DNA from 2 places in the Pseudomonas sp. H1_G08 genome. Region 1 is predicted to be linked to the other one. Evidence: predicted binding sites of a transcription regulator. Region 1 holds the regulator's gene; the other holds the start of a gene.
The links. Region 1 encodes FliA, which starts transcription of late flagellar genes. Its sites were predicted from a motif close to CTAAAGTTTNNNNNNNNNNNGCCGNTAA; they were not measured.
Positions count from the first base shown of each region.

Region 2: flgM (flagellar biosynthesis anti-sigma factor FlgM) is a predicted target of FliA. The motif match lies at 3,558-3,585, and genes of this name have one in related genera.

Region 1 is NZ_CP162822.1:641,665-649,999, forward strand. Features, by position in the region: gene flhA (flagellar biosynthesis protein FlhA) at 1-1,300, shown strand, start outside; gene flhF (flagellar biosynthesis protein FlhF) at 1,312-2,652, shown strand; gene fleN (flagellar synthesis regulator FleN) at 2,769-3,599, shown strand; gene fliA (RNA polymerase sigma factor FliA) at 3,596-4,336, shown strand; gene AB4N85_RS02970 (chemotaxis response regulator CheY) at 4,504-4,875, shown strand; gene AB4N85_RS02975 (protein phosphatase CheZ) at 4,894-5,682, shown strand; gene AB4N85_RS02980 (chemotaxis protein CheA) at 5,736-8,021, shown strand; gene AB4N85_RS02985 (protein-glutamate methylesterase/protein-glutamine glutaminase) at 8,071-8,335, shown strand, end outside.
Region 2 is NZ_CP162822.1:3,240,609-3,248,943, reverse strand. Features, by position in the region: gene AB4N85_RS14740 (glutamine synthetase family protein) at 1-317, shown strand, start outside; gene AB4N85_RS14735 (MFS transporter) at 387-1,769, shown strand; gene AB4N85_RS14730 (flagellar brake protein) at 1,843-2,589, opposite strand; gene AB4N85_RS14725 (flagella synthesis protein FlgN) at 2,679-3,146, opposite strand; gene flgM (flagellar biosynthesis anti-sigma factor FlgM) at 3,195-3,521, opposite strand; gene flgA (flagellar basal body P-ring formation chaperone FlgA) at 3,684-4,445, opposite strand; gene AB4N85_RS14710 (chemotaxis protein CheV) at 4,528-5,460, shown strand; gene cheR (protein-glutamate O-methyltransferase CheR) at 5,507-6,334, shown strand; gene flgB (flagellar basal body rod protein FlgB) at 6,694-7,104, shown strand; gene flgC (flagellar basal body rod protein FlgC) at 7,108-7,551, shown strand; gene flgD (flagellar hook assembly protein FlgD) at 7,567-8,295, shown strand; gene flgE (flagellar hook protein FlgE) at 8,327-8,335, shown strand, end outside.

The DNA.
Region 1 (8,335 bases):
GGGCAAGCAGATCAATCGCCAGATGTTCGCCTCGCCGAAAGCACTGGCCGTGGCCGCTGGTTTGATGGCGGTGATGGGCCTTGTGCCGGGCATGCCGCACTTCTCCTTCCTGAGTATGGCGGCGCTGGCTGCGGGCGGCGCTTACCTGTTCTGGAAGAAGCAGAACGTTGCCAAGGTTGTGGCGCTGGAAGAGGTCAAGCGTCAGCAGGAACTGCTGCCGTCACCGGCCCGCGCCATGGAAACCAAAGAGCTGGGCTGGGACGACGTGACGCCGATCGACATGATCGGCCTGGAAGTCGGCTATCGCCTGATTCCGCTGGTGGACCGCAATCAGGGTGGGCAATTGCTCGCGCGGATCAAGGGTGTGCGCAAGAAACTCTCGCAGGATCTGGGCTTTCTGATGCCGACCGTGCATATCCGCGACAACCTCGATCTGGCGCCGAGCGCGTATCGGCTGACGCTGATGGGCGTGATTCTCGCCGAGGCCGAGATCTACCCGGATCGCGAACTGGCGATCAACCCGGGTCAGGTCTACGGCTCGCTCAACGGTATCAACGCCAAAGATCCGGCTTTCGGCCTGGAGGCGGTGTGGATCGAAATCAGCCAGCGCGCCCAGGCGCAATCGCTCGGCTACACCGTGGTCGATGCGAGCACCGTGGTCGCCACGCACTTGAACCAGATTCTGTACAAGCACTCCAGTGAGCTGATTGGCCACGAGGAAGTGCAGCAACTCATGCAATTGCTGGCCAAGAGCTCGCCGAAACTGGCGGAAGAGCTGGTGCCGGGCGTGGTTTCGCTGTCGCAGTTGCTCAAGGTCCTGCAAGCGCTGCTCGCCGAGCACGTGCCGGTGCGCGACATTCGCAGCATCGCCGAAGCGATCGCGAACAACGCTGCCAAGAGTCAAGATACCGCCGCGCTGGTCGCCGCTGTGCGGGTCGGCGTATCCCGTGCAATCGTCCAAAGCATTGTAGGCACTGAGTCCGAGCTGCCTGTAATCACATTGGAACCAAGGTTGGAACAGATATTGCTCAATAGTCTGCAGAAGGCAGGACAAGGCTCGGAAGAGGGCGTTCTGCTGGAGCCGAGCATGGCCGAGAAGCTGCAGCGTTCGTTGATCGAAGCGGCCCAGCGTCAGGAAATGCAAGGCCAACCGGTGATCCTGCTGGTAGCCGGCCCGATTCGCGCGATGCTCTCGCGCTTCGGCCGCCTCGCAGTGCCAGGCCTGCATGTGCTGGCCTACCAGGAAGTACCGGACAACAAGCAAGTGACCATCGTTGCGACAGTAGGGCCCAACGGCTGAGGTAGTGGTTTATGCAAGTTAAGCGTTTTTTTGCCGCCGATATGCGTCAGGCCATGAAGCTGGTTCGCGATGAGCTGGGCGCTGATGCCGCCATCATCGGCAACCGCCGCATTGCCGGCGGCGTCGAGTTGACGGCGGCTCTGGATTACAAACTGTCGGCGCTGGCGCCACGGGTTCCGAACATGGAACTCGAAGACGAGCTGCGCAAGACCCAGTCGCGCATCGTCACCGCCCAGGCCGAGCTGAGCCTGCGTGGCGAAGCCGACGGCAACACCAATCAGCAGTTGTTCGCCGGGCTGCCGTTGACCGCAGGCCTGCCGCTGACCGCCGCCGAGCCGCTGAGCGAGCCGACCTACGCCGCACCGACGCGCCCGGCCGCAGCGCCTGCGCAGGCCTCGGCGGGCGTCGATCCGCGTGCGCTGGATTCGATGCGTTTTGAATTGAACAGCCTGCGCGAGCTGATGGAAGTGCAACTCGGCACCCTGGCCTGGAATCAGCTGCAAGGCAGCCGTCCGGCCCAGGCCAATCTGTATCGCCGTCTGCAGCGCATCGGCCTGTCCGGCCCGCTGTCGCGCGATCTGTTGGCGATGATCACCGATATCGAAGAACCCCGTCAGGCCTGGCGCATGCTGCTGGCGCACCTGGCGCGGATGATTGCCGTACCGGAAGTCGAGCCGCTGGAAGAGGGCGGTGTGATTGCCATGGTCGGCCCGGCCGGCATGGGCAAGACCACCACGCTGGCCAAGCTTGCCGCGCGTTATGTGCTCAAGTACGGCGCGCAGAACGTTGCGCTGGTGAGCATGGACAGCTTCCGCATCGGCGCGCAGGAACAATTGAAAACCCTCGGGCGCATCCTCAACGTGCCGGTAACGCACGTCGATCCGGGTCAGTCGCTGGTGCAGGCATTGGATCCACTGCTACGCAAACGCGTGGTTTTGATCGATACTGCCGGCCTGCAAGCCAGTGATCCGGCGTTGCGCATGCAGCTTGAGAGCCTGGCCGGGCGTGGCATTCGCTCAAAAAATTATCTGGTCCTGGCAACCACCAGCCAGAAACAGGTTCTAACCGCCGCTTATCACAGTTACAAGCGTTGCGGGCTGGCCGGCTGCATCCTGACTAAACTGGATGAAACGGCCAGTCTCGGCGAAGTGTTGAGCCTGGCGATCAGTCATGAATTGCCGGTCGCGTACCTGACCGATGGCCCACGGATTCCGGATGATCTGCATCTGCCGCGTCGTCATCAATTGGTCAGCCGCGCCGTCAGCGTGCAAATGCAGGAAGAACCCAGCGAAGAAGCCATGGCTGACATGTTCGCTGATATCTATCACAGCCCGACCAAGCAGGTTGGCTGAGGTAATCATGAACAGTTTTTGTACCTACATCGATGGTCTGCCACGCATTGTTCCGATCAGGAACGCGCAGCCAGTAATGTGGCCTCCGTCTATGCAAGACAAGGTAAAGAAATAACATGGGCAGCATGCATCCCGTACAGGTGATCGCGGTGACCGGCGGCAAAGGTGGCGTCGGCAAGACTAACGTGTCAGTGAACTTGTCGCTGGCGCTGGCAGAGCTTGGCCGTCGGGTCATGCTGCTGGACGCCGACCTGGGCCTGGCGAACGTCGACGTTCTGCTGGGGCTGACACCCAAGCGCACACTGGCCGACGTTATCGAAGGCCGTTGCGAACTGCGCGACGTGCTGTTGCAAGGCCCGGGCGGGATTCGCATCGTGCCGGCGGCCTCCGGCACGCAGAGCATGGTGCACTTGAGCCCGGCGCAACACGCCGGCCTGATCCAGGCGTTCAGCGACATCGGCGACAATCTCGACGTGCTGGTGATCGACACCGCTGCGGGTATTGGTGACTCGGTAGTCAGTTTCGTTCGTGCCGCGCAAGAGGTGTTGCTGGTGGTCTGCGACGAGCCGACTTCGATCACCGACGCTTACGCGCTGATCAAGTTGCTCAACCGCGACTACGGCATGAACCGCTTCCGCGTGCTGGCCAACATGGCGCAGAGCCCGCAAGAAGGGCGCAACCTGTTCGCCAAGTTGACCAAGGTCACGGATCGCTTCCTCGACGTCGCCCTACAATATGTCGGCGCCGTGCCATACGACGAAAGCGTGCGCAAGGCAGTGCAGAAGCAGCGCGCCGTCTACGAAGCCTTTCCCCGTTCCAAGTGCGCACTGGCCTTCAAGGCCATCGCCCAGAAGGTCGATACCTGGCCGCTGCCCGCCAACCCGCGCGGGCATCTGGAATTTTTCGTCGAGCGTCTCGTGCAGCAAACCGCAGGGCCTGTGATATGACCGCCAGTGGCATGAATCTTTACAAAAAGTCGGCGCGTGACGCGCAATACGAATTGATCGAGCGCTACGCGCCACTGGTCAAGCGCATTGCCTATCACTTGCTGGCGCGCCTGCCGGCCAGCGTGCAGGTCGAAGACCTGATCCAGGCCGGGATGATCGGTTTGCTGGAAGTCTCGACCAAATACGACGCCAGCAAAGGCGCCAGTTTCGAAACGTACGCGGGCATTCGAATCCGCGGCGCGATGCTCGATGAAGTGCGCAAAGGGGATTGGGCACCACGCTCGGTTCACCGTAATACCAGGATGGTCAGCGACGCGATTCGCTCGATTGAAGCTAAAACCGGCCGTGACGCTAAAGATCACGAGGTTGCGGCCGAACTCCAATTGAGTCTCGACGATTACTACGGGATTCTGAATGACACCTTGGGCAGTCGCCTGTTCAGTTTCGACGACCTGTTGCAGGACGGCGAACACGAAGGGCTGCACGAGGATGGCGCCAGTGCTCATATGGAGCCGTCACGCGATCTGGAAGATGAACGCTTTCAGGCGGCGCTGGCGGACGCGATTGCCAATTTGCCGGAGCGTGAGCGACTGGTGTTGGCGCTGTACTACGACGAAGAGCTGAACCTCAAGGAGATCGGTGAAGTCCTTGGCGTCAGTGAATCGCGGGTCAGCCAGTTACACAGCCAGTGCGCGGCCCGTCTGCGGGGGCGTTTGGGGGAGTGGCGAGCGCGCTGAAGGCAGTGTGGGGACACTGCGAAACGAGGCTGGTGCGGTGATGAACGGCGCCGGTCTCGATCCGTTGTGCTCCAGACAAACTTTAAGTGCTGCGCCGATTGATTGAAGTGGCGCGTCCAGGTGCTGGGCGCGTTTAAGACTGCTTGGAGGTCGAATTGAACAAAGACATGAAAATCCTCATCGTTGATGACTTCTCAACGATGCGGCGGATCATCAAGAACCTGCTGCGCGATCTTGGGTTCACCAACACCGTCGAGGCCGACGATGGCACCACTGCCATTCCGGTGCTCAACAGCGGCAGCATCGACTTTCTGGTAACGGACTGGAACATGCCGGGCATGACCGGTATCGACCTGCTGCGTCACGTGCGCGCCGATGAGAAACTCAAGCACCTCCCGGTGTTGATGGTGACTGCTGAAGCCAAGCGCGAGCAGATCATCGAGGCCGCTCAGGCCGGTGTGAACGGTTACGTAGTCAAACCTTTCACGGCTCAGGCGTTGAAAGACAAAATCGAGAAGATTTTCGAACGCATCGGCTGATGAATGCGCGGGGGAGCTATGGAGCATAACGAATCATCACAGGGCGATTTCGAATCGACCCTGAAAAAACACGCGGTCGAACTGGTCGAGAGCCTTGAAAAAGGCAAGTTCGGCGACGCGGTGCAACTGATCCATGAGCTCAATCAGACCCGTGACCGCGGCCTGTATCAGGAAGTGGGCAAGCTCACACGTGAACTGCACAGTGCGATCGTCAATTTCCAGATAGATCCGCACATGCCGCAGGCCGAGGAAGTGTCGCAAATCACCGACGCCACCGAACGCCTGGGCTATGTGGTCAAGCTGACGGAAGCCGCGGCCAACCGCACCATGGATCTGGTGGAAAGCGCCACGCCGGTGGTCAACAGTCTCGCTGATGAAGCGCAGACGTTGAGCGCCGATTGGGGCCGCTTCATGCGTCGCGAGGTCGGGGCTGAAGAGTTCCGTGAACTGGCGCGCCGGGTCGACGGTTTTCTGTCACGCAGCAGCACGGACAACCGTGCGGTGTCGAGCAACCTCAACGACATCCTGCTGGCTCAGGATTACCAGGACCTCACAGGTCAAGTGATCAAGCGTGTGACCCAACTGGTCACCGAAGTCGAAAGCAATCTGCTCAAACTCGTGCTCATGGCCAGTCAGGTCGACCGCTTTGCGGGCATCGAACATGACCGCGCCGCAATGCTTGCTGAAAAAGATCCACAAAAACATCTCTCGCAGGGTGAAGGTCCGCAGATTCATGCCGATAAACGAGAAGACGTTGTGTCCGGTCAGGACGATGTGGACGATTTGTTATCCAGCCTTGGATTCTAGAGTTTCGGAATTCGGGTTTTTTGGGTTTTTAGACCTGTAGGAGCACCCCATTAATGAGCTTCGGCGCCGATGAAGAGATCCTTCAGGATTTCCTGGTTGAGGCCGGCGAGATTCTTGAGCAACTGTCCGAACAACTGGTCGAGCTGGAAAGCCGTCCGGATGATGCAGATCTGCTCAATGCAATTTTTCGCGGTTTCCACACTGTAAAAGGGGGCGCCGGCTTCCTTCAGCTCAATGAGCTGGTGGAGTGCTGTCACATCGCCGAAAACGTGTTCGACATCCTGCGCAAGGGTGAGCGTCGCGTTGATGCAGAACTGATGGACGTTGTGCTCGAAGCACTGGACGCGGTGAACAGCATGTTCAGCGAAGTCCGTGAGCGTGCACCGATCACCGCTGCCACGCCGGAACTGTTGGCCGCGCTGGCGCGTCTGGCCGAACCGCAATCGGCGGATGAAGCCCCGGCTTCGCCGGTTGCCGAGATGATCGAAGAACTGGTCGTTGAAAGCGACTCCTCGGACGACATCACCGATAACGAATTCGAACAACTGCTGGACTCGCTGAACGCCGTCAAGGCCCAGGCCGAGGCTCCGGCCGCTGTTGCTGCTCCCGCGCCGGTTGCCGACACGGCGGCCAGCGATGAAATCACCGACGCCGAATTTGAATCGCTGCTCGATCAACTGCATGGCAAAGGCCAGTTTGCTGTCGATGCGGTCGCTCCGGCGGCACCAGCAGCGCCGGCTGCTCCGGCCGCGCCTGCTACGGGCGACAGCTCGGACATCACCGACGACGAATTCGAAGCCTTGCTCGATCAGTTGCACGGCAAGGGCAACTTCGCCGTTGACGCGCTGGAATCGGCCATCGCTTCGGCCCCGTCAGCACCTGCTGCACCGGCAGCCGCTGCGGCCGGCAGTGACCTGATCAGCGATCACGAATTCGAATCGCTGCTCGACGAACTGCACGGCAAAGGCAAGTTTGACGCCAGCGCTGCGACTGCCGGCTCCGTGTCGAGCGTCGCCACGCCAGCGGCGAAAGCTCCGGCTGCCGCTGCTGCGCCGAAGCCTGCCGCCAAGCCTGAACCGAAAGCCGAGGCGCCGAAACCGGCCGCCGCTGCTGCACCGGCTCCGGCCCGCGCGCCAGCTGCTGCCCCGGCAGAAAAGCCGGCCAGCGAAGCGGAAACCACCGTGCGCGTCGACACCGCGCGGCTCGACGAGATCATGAACATGGTCGGCGAGCTGGTGCTGGTGCGTAACCGTCTGGTGCGTCTGGGCCTCAACAGCGGCGACGAAGCCATGTCCAAGGCTGTGTCGAACCTCGACGTGGTCACCGCTGACCTGCAGACCGCCGTGATGAAAACGCGGATGCAGCCGATCAAGAAGGTCTTCGGGCGCTTCCCGCGTCTGGTTCGCGACCTCGCACGTCAGCTCAAGAAAGAGATCAACCTGGAACTGGTGGGCGAAGAAACCGACCTCGACAAAAACCTTGTCGAGGCTCTGGCCGACCCGCTGGTCCACTTGGTGCGCAACGCTGTCGACCACGGCATCGAGTCGCCGGAAGAACGCGAAGCATCGGGCAAGGCCCGTGGCGGTCGCGTGGTGCTGGCGGCCGAGCAGGAAGGCGACCATATCCTGCTGTCGATCTCCGACGACGGCAAAGGCATGGACCCGAACGTTCTGCGTTCGATCGCGGTAAAACGCGGTGTGATGGACAAGGACGCCGCCGATCGCCTGAGCGATACCGAGTGCTACAACCTGATTTTCGCCCCGGGTTTCTCGACCAAGACCGAGATCTCCGACGTGTCCGGCCGTGGTGTCGGCATGGACGTGGTGAAGACCAAGATTTCCCAGCTCAACGGTTCGATCAACATCTACTCGACCAAGGGCCAGGGTTCGAAGATCGTCATCAAGGTGCCGCTGACCCTGGCGATCATGCCGACGCTGATGGTCATGCTCGGCAATCAGGCGTTCGCGTTCCCGCTGGTCAACGTCAACGAAATCTTCCACCTCGACCTGTCGACCACCAACGTCGTCGACGGTCAGGAAGTGGTGATCGTGCGCGACAAGGCGCTGCCATTGTTCTACCTCAAGCGCTGGCTGGTGAGCTCCGCCGCTCACGAAGAGCAGCGCGAAGGCCATGTGGTGATTCTTTCGGTGGGCACTCAGCGGATCGGCTTCGTCGTCGATCAACTGGTCGGCCAGGAAGAAGTGGTCATCAAGCCACTGGGCAAAATGCTCCAGGGAACTCCGGGCATGTCCGGCGCCACCATCACCGGTGACGGCCGCATTGCGCTGATTCTCGATGTTCCAAGCATGCTCAAGCGTTACGCCACAAAGCGTATTTGAATCCGGGGCGGCGGCGCGATGACGCGCCGCTGCACCTAATGGAGTGTTTATGGCAGTCAAAGTCCTGGTGGTGGACGATTCGGGTTTTTTCCGCCGCCGCGTCTCGGAAATTCTTTCGGCGGATCCGAGCATCCAGGTGGTCGGCACGGCCACCAACGGTAAAGAGGCGATCGATCAGGCCATGGCCCTCAAGCCTGACGTGATCACCATGGACTACGAGATGCCGATGATGGACGGCATCACGGCAGTGCGGCACATCATGCAGCGCTGCCCGACCCCGGTGTTGATGTTCTCCTCGCTTACGCATGAAGGCG
Region 2 (8,335 bases), 2.6 Mb from region 1:
TCGAAAACCGCTTGCCGGGCGCCGACGCCAATCCGTATCTGGCGATCGCCGCCAGTCTGGCCGCGGGTTTGCACGGCATCGAACAGGAGCTGGAGCCGAGCGCGGCGATCCAGGGTGAATTCGCCGTGCCGGATAATCTGGCCTTGCCGTGTACCTTGCACGCCGCGCTTGAGCGTCTGAAACGTAGCCAGTTGGCGAGGGAACTGTTCGGGTCGGAGTTCATCGAAGGCTACATCGCTTCGAAGACCATGGAGTTGACCAGCTTCTTTGATGAAATCACTCCCTGGGAGCGCCGTGTACTGGCCGCCCAGGCCTGACGTATCGCTGCTGCCGGGCTGTCGATCTGACCGCCCGGTATTTACTGCAAGGAGCCGCTCGGAACGCCGATGCGCCAAATCTGGAAATCCTTTCGAGCGCTGTATTTTGCCTCGCTGATGATGTTGATCGGCTCAGGCCTTCTTTCTACTTATCTGGCTTTGCGTCTGGCCGCCGACAATGTCGACGGGCTGTGGGTCGGTGCGCTGATGGCGGCCAACTATTTCGGTCTGGTGCTGGGCGGCAAGATCGGCCATCGCCTGATCGCCCGGGTCGGGCATATCCGTGCCTACTCGGCGTGTGCGGGGATCGTCGGCGCGGCGGTGCTCGGCCATGGTCTGGTGGACTGGCTGCCGGCGTGGCTGGTGCTGCGGACGATCGTCGGTCTGGGCATGATGTGTCAGTACATGGTCATCGAGAGCTGGCTCAACGAGCAGGCCGATGCCAATCAGCGTGGCCTGGTGTTCAGCGGTTACATGATCGCTTCGTATCTGGGCCTGGTGCTGGGCCAGCTGATTCTGGTCATGCATCCCGGCCTCGGGCTGGAACTGCTGATGCTGGTGGCGCTGTGCTTTGCCCTGTGCCTGGTGCCCGTGACGCTGACTCGACGGATTCACCCGGCGCCCCTGCATCCGGCGCCGATGGAGCCGCGCTTCTTTATCAAACGGGTGCCGCAATCGCTGAGCACGGTGCTCGGCGCCGGTCTGATCATTGGTTCGTTCTACGGTCTGGCGCCGCTGTATGCCTCGCAACAGGGGCTGACGACCGAGCAGGTCGGTCTGTTCATGGGTAGCTGTATTTTTGCCGGCTTGCTGGTGCAGTGGCCGTTGGGCTGGTTGTCCGACCGTTATGACCGCGCGCTGCTGATCCGCTGCTTTGCCGGGTTTCTGGCGGTGGCGGCGTTGCCGTTGGCGATCATGCCGCAGGTGCCACTGGAGGTGCTGTTCGTCGTCGGCTTCTTCTGTTCGCTGGTGCAGTTCTGCCTGTATCCGCTGGCGGTGGCGTTTTCCAACGACCACGTCGAAGGCGATCGCCGGGTGTCGCTGACCGCGATGTTGCTGGTGACCTATGGCGTCGGCGCGAGCATCGGGCCGCTGCTCGCGGGTGTGCTGATGAAGTTTCTCGGCAGTCAGAGCCTGTATGCGTTCTTCAGTTTCTTCGCGCTGGTGCTGGTCTGGCGGATTCGTCCGAAAGCAGTGACCAACCTGCATCAGGTCGACGACGCACCGCTGCATCACGTGGCAATGCCGGACAGCATGTCGAGTTCGCCGCTGGTGGCGGCGCTCGATCCGCGTGTCGATGAGCAGGTGGTGCAGGAGCAGATGGTGCAGGATCCGGCGCCGGTCACTCCTGAGCCTGAGCCCGAAGTGCAGCCGGATGCAGTCGTTGAAACCGAGCAGGACAGCGGCGATGACGACAAGCCTGCGCCGGATATCAGTGGTGGCAGGCCCTGAGCCGAAGATAAACACCGGCGCATAAAAAAGGGCAGTCCCGCACAGGACTGCCCTTTTTATTTGTCGCTGCGACTCAGAGATCGTCTTTGTCGAAACGCCGTGCTTCACGCTGCAACTGATAAACGAAACGCTCGACGTTGCGCGCAGCCTGGCCACTGATGTTGTGGAAGCGCAGACCGGCGAAGGTGATGTTGAGTTTTTCTTCGAAGTGCAGGTAGCGCAGCTCGACCGATGTTGGCTGATTGCCGAACAGCGGCGGGGCGATCAGGCGGTCGTAGACCTGGCCCAGTTGCAGGCGGTCAGTGATGTCGCCTTCGAAGCGGAATTTGCAGCCAGTGGCGGAGATATCCAGCAGCTTGCCGTGCAGAGGAACCTTGAGCTTTTCGCCGCCCAGTTCAACGCTGACCAGGTCGGTGAGTTTCAACGCAGCGCGGAAGGCGTTGCGGCGCTGGTGGTAGACCACTTCGCTCGGCAGGTCGCCGGTGTAGAAACGGTCGCCGTCGGATTCTTCGATGTTCAGTGTGCCGTTGCATTCCCAGGCGATGCGCACGCCGTCATGAAAGCCTTCGACCTTGAACGGCTCGCCAGCCTGGAGGAAGCGTTCGCCATCGCGCGGGATCATTTCGTCCAGGGCGATCGTCGCGGTTTCGCGGTCGACCTTGATCAGGTAGCTCTGAAAACGCTGGCTGCGTTCATGGAAGGTGATGATCAGCGGATCGTGGCTGTCTTGCAGCTGGCGCAGGTTGCTGGAGATTTCCAGTGGCGTGGTGAGCACCTTCGGAGGCTGCGGAGCATCATCCGCGCTTAGGGTGTTGGACACGGTTCTTCAATCTCCAGACAAAATAAGACGACTGGCCAGTATTTTGCCAGCATGTTGCGCAGGTGGATAGTGCAGGGTCAGCGAATGGCTCATGCCTGGCTGAGCGTTCGCGGCTTGACCGGTTTGGCAAAGGTCCCGCTGGCGTCGTAAAGCGCTGGCGGCTCACCGCCGGTGAGGATCTTCAGCTGATTGGCCGTGGTCGCCTGCTGGATCTGGATCGACTGGCCATTCTTGACGTTGGCAGCCTGGCACTGGGCGATCAGCGCGGTCAGGGCATCGCCCTGGGTCAGCAACTGGTCGCCAATGCTCGACTGGCTGGCCAGTTGCTCAAGACCTGTGCGATCGGTCGGCAGGTTGAGGCTGGCGAGGATTTCGCTGCGCTTGCGGCCATGCTGCTCGAGCAGAATGATCAACGCTTGCTTGGTCGCCAGAATTTCTTCCAGCAACGGCATGTCACGACCATGCAAAGCGAGGGATTCGGTTTGCAATAACTCCAGCAATTGTTGCGCTGGAGCAAAGTCGTCGTTGATCAGTTGCAATAAGTTAGTGTCGTGCATGGCTGGCCTTGGGGTTTAAGCGTCCAAAAGCCTGGCGCCGGCAAAAGCCTAGCGCTGGGCTTCGAAGTTGAGCAGTTTGCTGGCTACACGGTTGCTGTCGACTTTATAGCTGCCATCGGCAATCGCGGCTTTCAACTCGGCCACACGGGCTTTGTCGACAGCAGGCTGATCGCGCAGCTTGTCAGTGACCTTCTGCAACTGTTGAGCCTCATTGCTGAGGTGTACCGACTCCCCGCTTTTGGCGACATTGGCCTGTTCGGCCTGGGTATTCAGCGGCGCGGAGGGGCTGTTTTCAGCGCTTTCCTTGGCGTTGCTGGTACGTGTGCTGCCGGTTAGTGACGAGGAACTGTTCAATCGGTTGAAATCGATAACCATGATAAAAAACCTCTGGGAATTTGGACGCTTGCCATGTTTTCGGCTATCCCCTGAAAAACTTTAGGCCCAATCAACCATAAGCTTGCATGCGCCGTTGCGAGTCTTGCTGCGGCACAGTTTAGGGAAGCGACGGGATCGGCGCCAGTTTTCTCCACAGGGCTTTTACATGGCCACTTCGACCTGTCCCGGCGCAATCACCTGCGCCTTGATAACTCTTTGAGAATTAAGGTTTTTTACTCGAATCTGTTCTTTCATGCCGCCATTGGAGAGCGCTTCCCCCGGCATGCGTACGGCAAGGGTGCCGCTGCGGGCAGTGATCACCACCTGGTCACCCTTACGGACCACTTCGGCCTGTTCCAGATGCACCAGAGTTATGACCTGATCGGCGACCGTTGGTCGGGTAAGTTTCTGCCCGATCGCTTCGTCGACCGAGGTCAGGAAACCCTGGTTGATCGTGCTGACGTCGCGCTCGCGCAAGGTCACATCCTGCGGCTCGATAATGCCGGCGCGTTTCAGCGGACGAGTGGTCGTCACGATCTCGCGAAACAGGCGGACTTGAGCGGGTACGAACACCGTCCAGGGCGAACTGCCTTCGCAGCGAACCTTCACCGTGACGCGGCCCAGCGGGCGTGCCGGGCTCTCCAGCGTGGCTGTCAATTCCTTGTCGCACATGGGCATGCGCATGCGCGGGTCGAGCTGGTTGACTTCGATTTCGTAGCGGCCTTCGGTTTGACTGGAAGCCAAATAGTCTTCTACGGTGAATTCAAGAAAGCCCTGAGTCACGCCGATAAGCATATCAGGCAAGGTAACCGCATCTGCATGGGCAGGACTGCCAGCAAGCAAGCAGCAAACGGCGGACACCGCGCAAAGCCCTTTGCGAAGGGAAGATGTCAGGCGTCGGGAAAATGTCGTTTGAGCGTTCATACGAGTTAAAAAGCAAGCGCCGTGCCGTTTAGCAATGAATGTGCGTCGCAACAACACTTGGCGTTGGTGTAGGAGTCTGGGCATGGCTGGTGTAATGGATTCGGTGAACCAGCGCACGCAACTGGTAGGGCAGAATCGCCTCGAGCTGCTGTTGTTCCGTCTCGACGGGCCGCAGCTCTATGGGATCAACGTGTTCAAGGTACGGGAAGTGTTGCAATGCCCGTCGCTGACGTTGATGCCCAAATCCAGTCCTGTCGTGTGCGGGGTAGCGAATATACGGGGAGCGACCATTCCGATCCTGGATCTGGCAATGGCAACGGGCTCCGGTGCGTTGAAAGACAAGAACAGTCCGTTCGTGATCATCACGGAGTACAACACCAAGACCCAGGGTTTCCTGGTCCGCTCGGTGGAGCGCATCGTCAACATGAACTGGGAAGAGATCCATCCGCCACCCAAGGGCACCGGTCGCGATCACTACCTGACCGCTGTGACGCGGGTCGACAATCAGTTGGTCGAAATCATCGACGTCGAGAAGGTGCTGGCCGAGGTGGCGCCGACGCCGGAAGCGATTTCGGTGGGCGTGGTCGATGTCGAGACGCAGACCAAGGCGTTGTCGCTGCGGGTACTGACGGTCGATGACTCGTCGGTGGCGCGCAAGCAGGTCACGCGTTGCCTGCAGACCATCGGTGTCGAAGTGGTGGCGCTGAACGACGGCAAGCAGGCGCTGGATTACCTGCGCAAGCTGGTCGACGAGGGCAAGAAGCCGGAAGAAGAGTTCCTGATGATGATTTCCGACATCGAGATGCCGGAGATGGACGGGTACACCCTGACGGCGGAAATCCGCGGCGACGCACGCATGCAAAAGCTCCATATCATCCTGCATACTTCGTTGTCGGGGGTATTCAATCAGGCGATGGTGAAGAAAGTCGGTGCTGATGACTTTCTGGCCAAATTCCGTCCTGATGACCTCGCATCCCGGGTAGTCGACCGGATCAAAGCAGCAGATATCAGCTAGGGACCTTCTGTCCCTGGCGGTCAACACGATTTAAGAGGCGGCATCATTGTCTACGGGTAATTTGGATTTCGAACAGTTCCGGGTCTTCCTGGAAAAAGCCTGTGGCATTCTGCTCGGTGAAAACAAGCAGTATCTGGTCTCGAGCCGTCTCAACAAACTGATGGAGCAGCAAGGCATCAAGTCCCTGGGTGAGCTGGTACAGCGCATCCAGACCCAGCCGCGCAGCGGTTTGCGCGAGCAGGTGGTCGATGCCATGACGACCAACGAAACCCTGTGGTTTCGCGACACCTATCCGTTTGAAGTCTTGAAGAACAAGGTACTGCCGGAAGCGATCAAGGCCAGCCCCAACCAGCGTCTGCGGATCTGGTCGGCGGCCTGCTCGTCGGGACAGGAACCGTACTCGCTGTCGATGTCGATCGACGAGTTCGAGCGCAGCAACCTGGGTCAGTTGAAGATGGGTGTGCAGATCGTTGCCACCGATCTGTCGGGCCTGATGCTCAACAACTGCAAGACCGGCGAGTACGACAGCCTGGCGATCGGTCGCGGTCTGTCGCCGGAACGCCTGCAACGCTACTTCGACCCGAAAGGGCCGGGGCGCTGGGTGGTCAAGGCGCCGATCAAGAGCCGGGTGGAATTCCGCTCGTTCAACCTGCTCGACAGCTACGCGGCGCTGGGCAAGTTCGACATCGTGTTCTGCCGCAACGTGCTGATCTACTTCTCTGCCGAAGTGAAGAAGGACATCCTGTTGCGCATTCACAGCACGTTGAAGCCGGGCGGGTATCTGTTCCTTGGCGCTTCGGAAGCGCTGAACGGATTGCCGGATCATTACCAGATGGTTCAGTGCAGCCCGGGGATTATCTACAAGGCGAAATAAGCGGTTTGCGCTGATACAAAAACGGGAGGCCCGCAAAGGCCTCCTTTTTTTATGCCCGAATTATTTTCCACGAATCCCCTGTGGGAGCGAGCCTGCTCGCGAAAGCGGTCTGTCCATAAGACAGTTGGCGCCTGACACGCCGCCTTCGCGAGCAGGCTCGCTCCCACAGGGATCTGCGCTGACCTGGCAACGACGGCAAGCGGCAGAAAAGCGGCATCCGGCGGTAACCGGTTGCCGCTTTTCTGGCATTGCCGCTTAGCCTGTTCGGCACAAAGCCCCGGAATACGGGGCTTTGATCATTTGGCACGGCGCTTGCTAAAGCTCAAGTACGAAAAACCGGTCACCTGAAGGTTCCCGACATGAGCATCAGCTTCGACAAAGCGCTGGGCATTCACGAAAAGGCATTGGGCTTCCGCGCCCAGCGTGCCGAAGTGCTGGCCAACAACATCGCCAACGCCGACACCCCGAACTACAAAGCGCGGGATCTGGATTTCTCCAAAGTGCTCGAAGCACAGACCGAGAAGACCAAGACCGGCGGCCACTTTGCCCTGAACATGACCAACAGCCGGCACATCGAGGCTGAAGGGCTGGGCAACGGCGACGAGTCGCTGATGTATCGCACGCCGATGCAGCCTTCGATCGACCAGAACACCGTCGACGCTCAACTGGAACAGTCGAACTACGCGGAAAACGCTGTCGGCTTCCAGGCCAGCTTCACCTTGCTCAACAGCAAATTCAAAGGGCTGGTGTCAGCCCTGCGCGGAGAATAATCCATGTCCCTGTCCAGCGTTTTCAACATTGCCGGCAGCGGCATGAGCGCGCAGACCACGCGTCTGAACACCGTGGCTTCGAACATCGCCAACGCCGAAACCGTTTCGTCGAGCATCGACCAGACCTACCGCGCCCGTCATCCGGTGTTCGCCACCATGTTCCAGGGCGGCCAGGCCGGCGGCAGCAATTCGCTGTTCCAGAACCAGGACGCGGCCGGGCAGGGCGTGCAGGTGCTTGGCGTCGTCGAAGACCAGAGCAACCTCGAAGCGCGCTACGAGCCGAACCATCCGGCCGCCGACGCCAAGGGCTACGTCTACTACCCGAACGTCAACGTGGTGGAAGAAATGGCTGACATGATTTCCGCGAGCCGCTCGTTCCAGACCAACGCGGAAATGATGAACACCGCCAAAACCATGATGCAGAAGGTACTGACCCTCGGTCAGTAATAAGGGGCGACTGCCATGAGCGTTACGGATACCACCAGCAGCCTGAGCATGAACGACATCCTGGCCAACTCGTCGAAGAAGGCCAGCAGCACGACGTCGGGCGGCATCGCTTCGGCGACCAACAGTGCCACCGGCGGCCAGGCGCTGGGCAAGGATGCTTTCCTGCAATTGCTGGTCACCCAGCTGAAAAACCAGAATCCGCTCGACCCGCAGGACAACAGCGCCTTCGTCGCGCAGTTGGCGCAGTTCAGCAGCCTTGAAGGCATCACCACGCTGAACTCCACTGTCAGTGGCCTTGCCGGCAACTACAACTCGTCGCAGGCGCTGCAAGCGTCGTCGCTGGTCGGTCGCAACGTGATCGTGCAGACCAACACCGCCCAGCTCGATGACCCGAGCAAAGGCCTGACCGGTTCGGTCACCGTGCCTTCGTCGATTGCCGGCGGCACCGTGACGATCACCGACAAGGACGGCAAAACCGTGCGCACCATCGACCTGGGCAGCCGCGCTGCCGGCGATGCCAGCTTCACTTGGGACGGCAAGGACACCGCCGGCACCGTGGTTCCGGTCGGCACTTACACGTTCAAGGCCAACGCACCGATCAACGGCACCGCGACCGACCTGGCGACCTACCTGCCGGCGACCGTCAACAGCGTGACGATCAGCCAGACCGGTGGCGAGCTGATGCTCAACCTGGCCGGCAAGGGCACCGTTGCCCTGTCCAAAGTACAAACCATTGGTATATAGAGCCGACTAACCCGGCACGAAGGAGTGGAACATGTCTTTT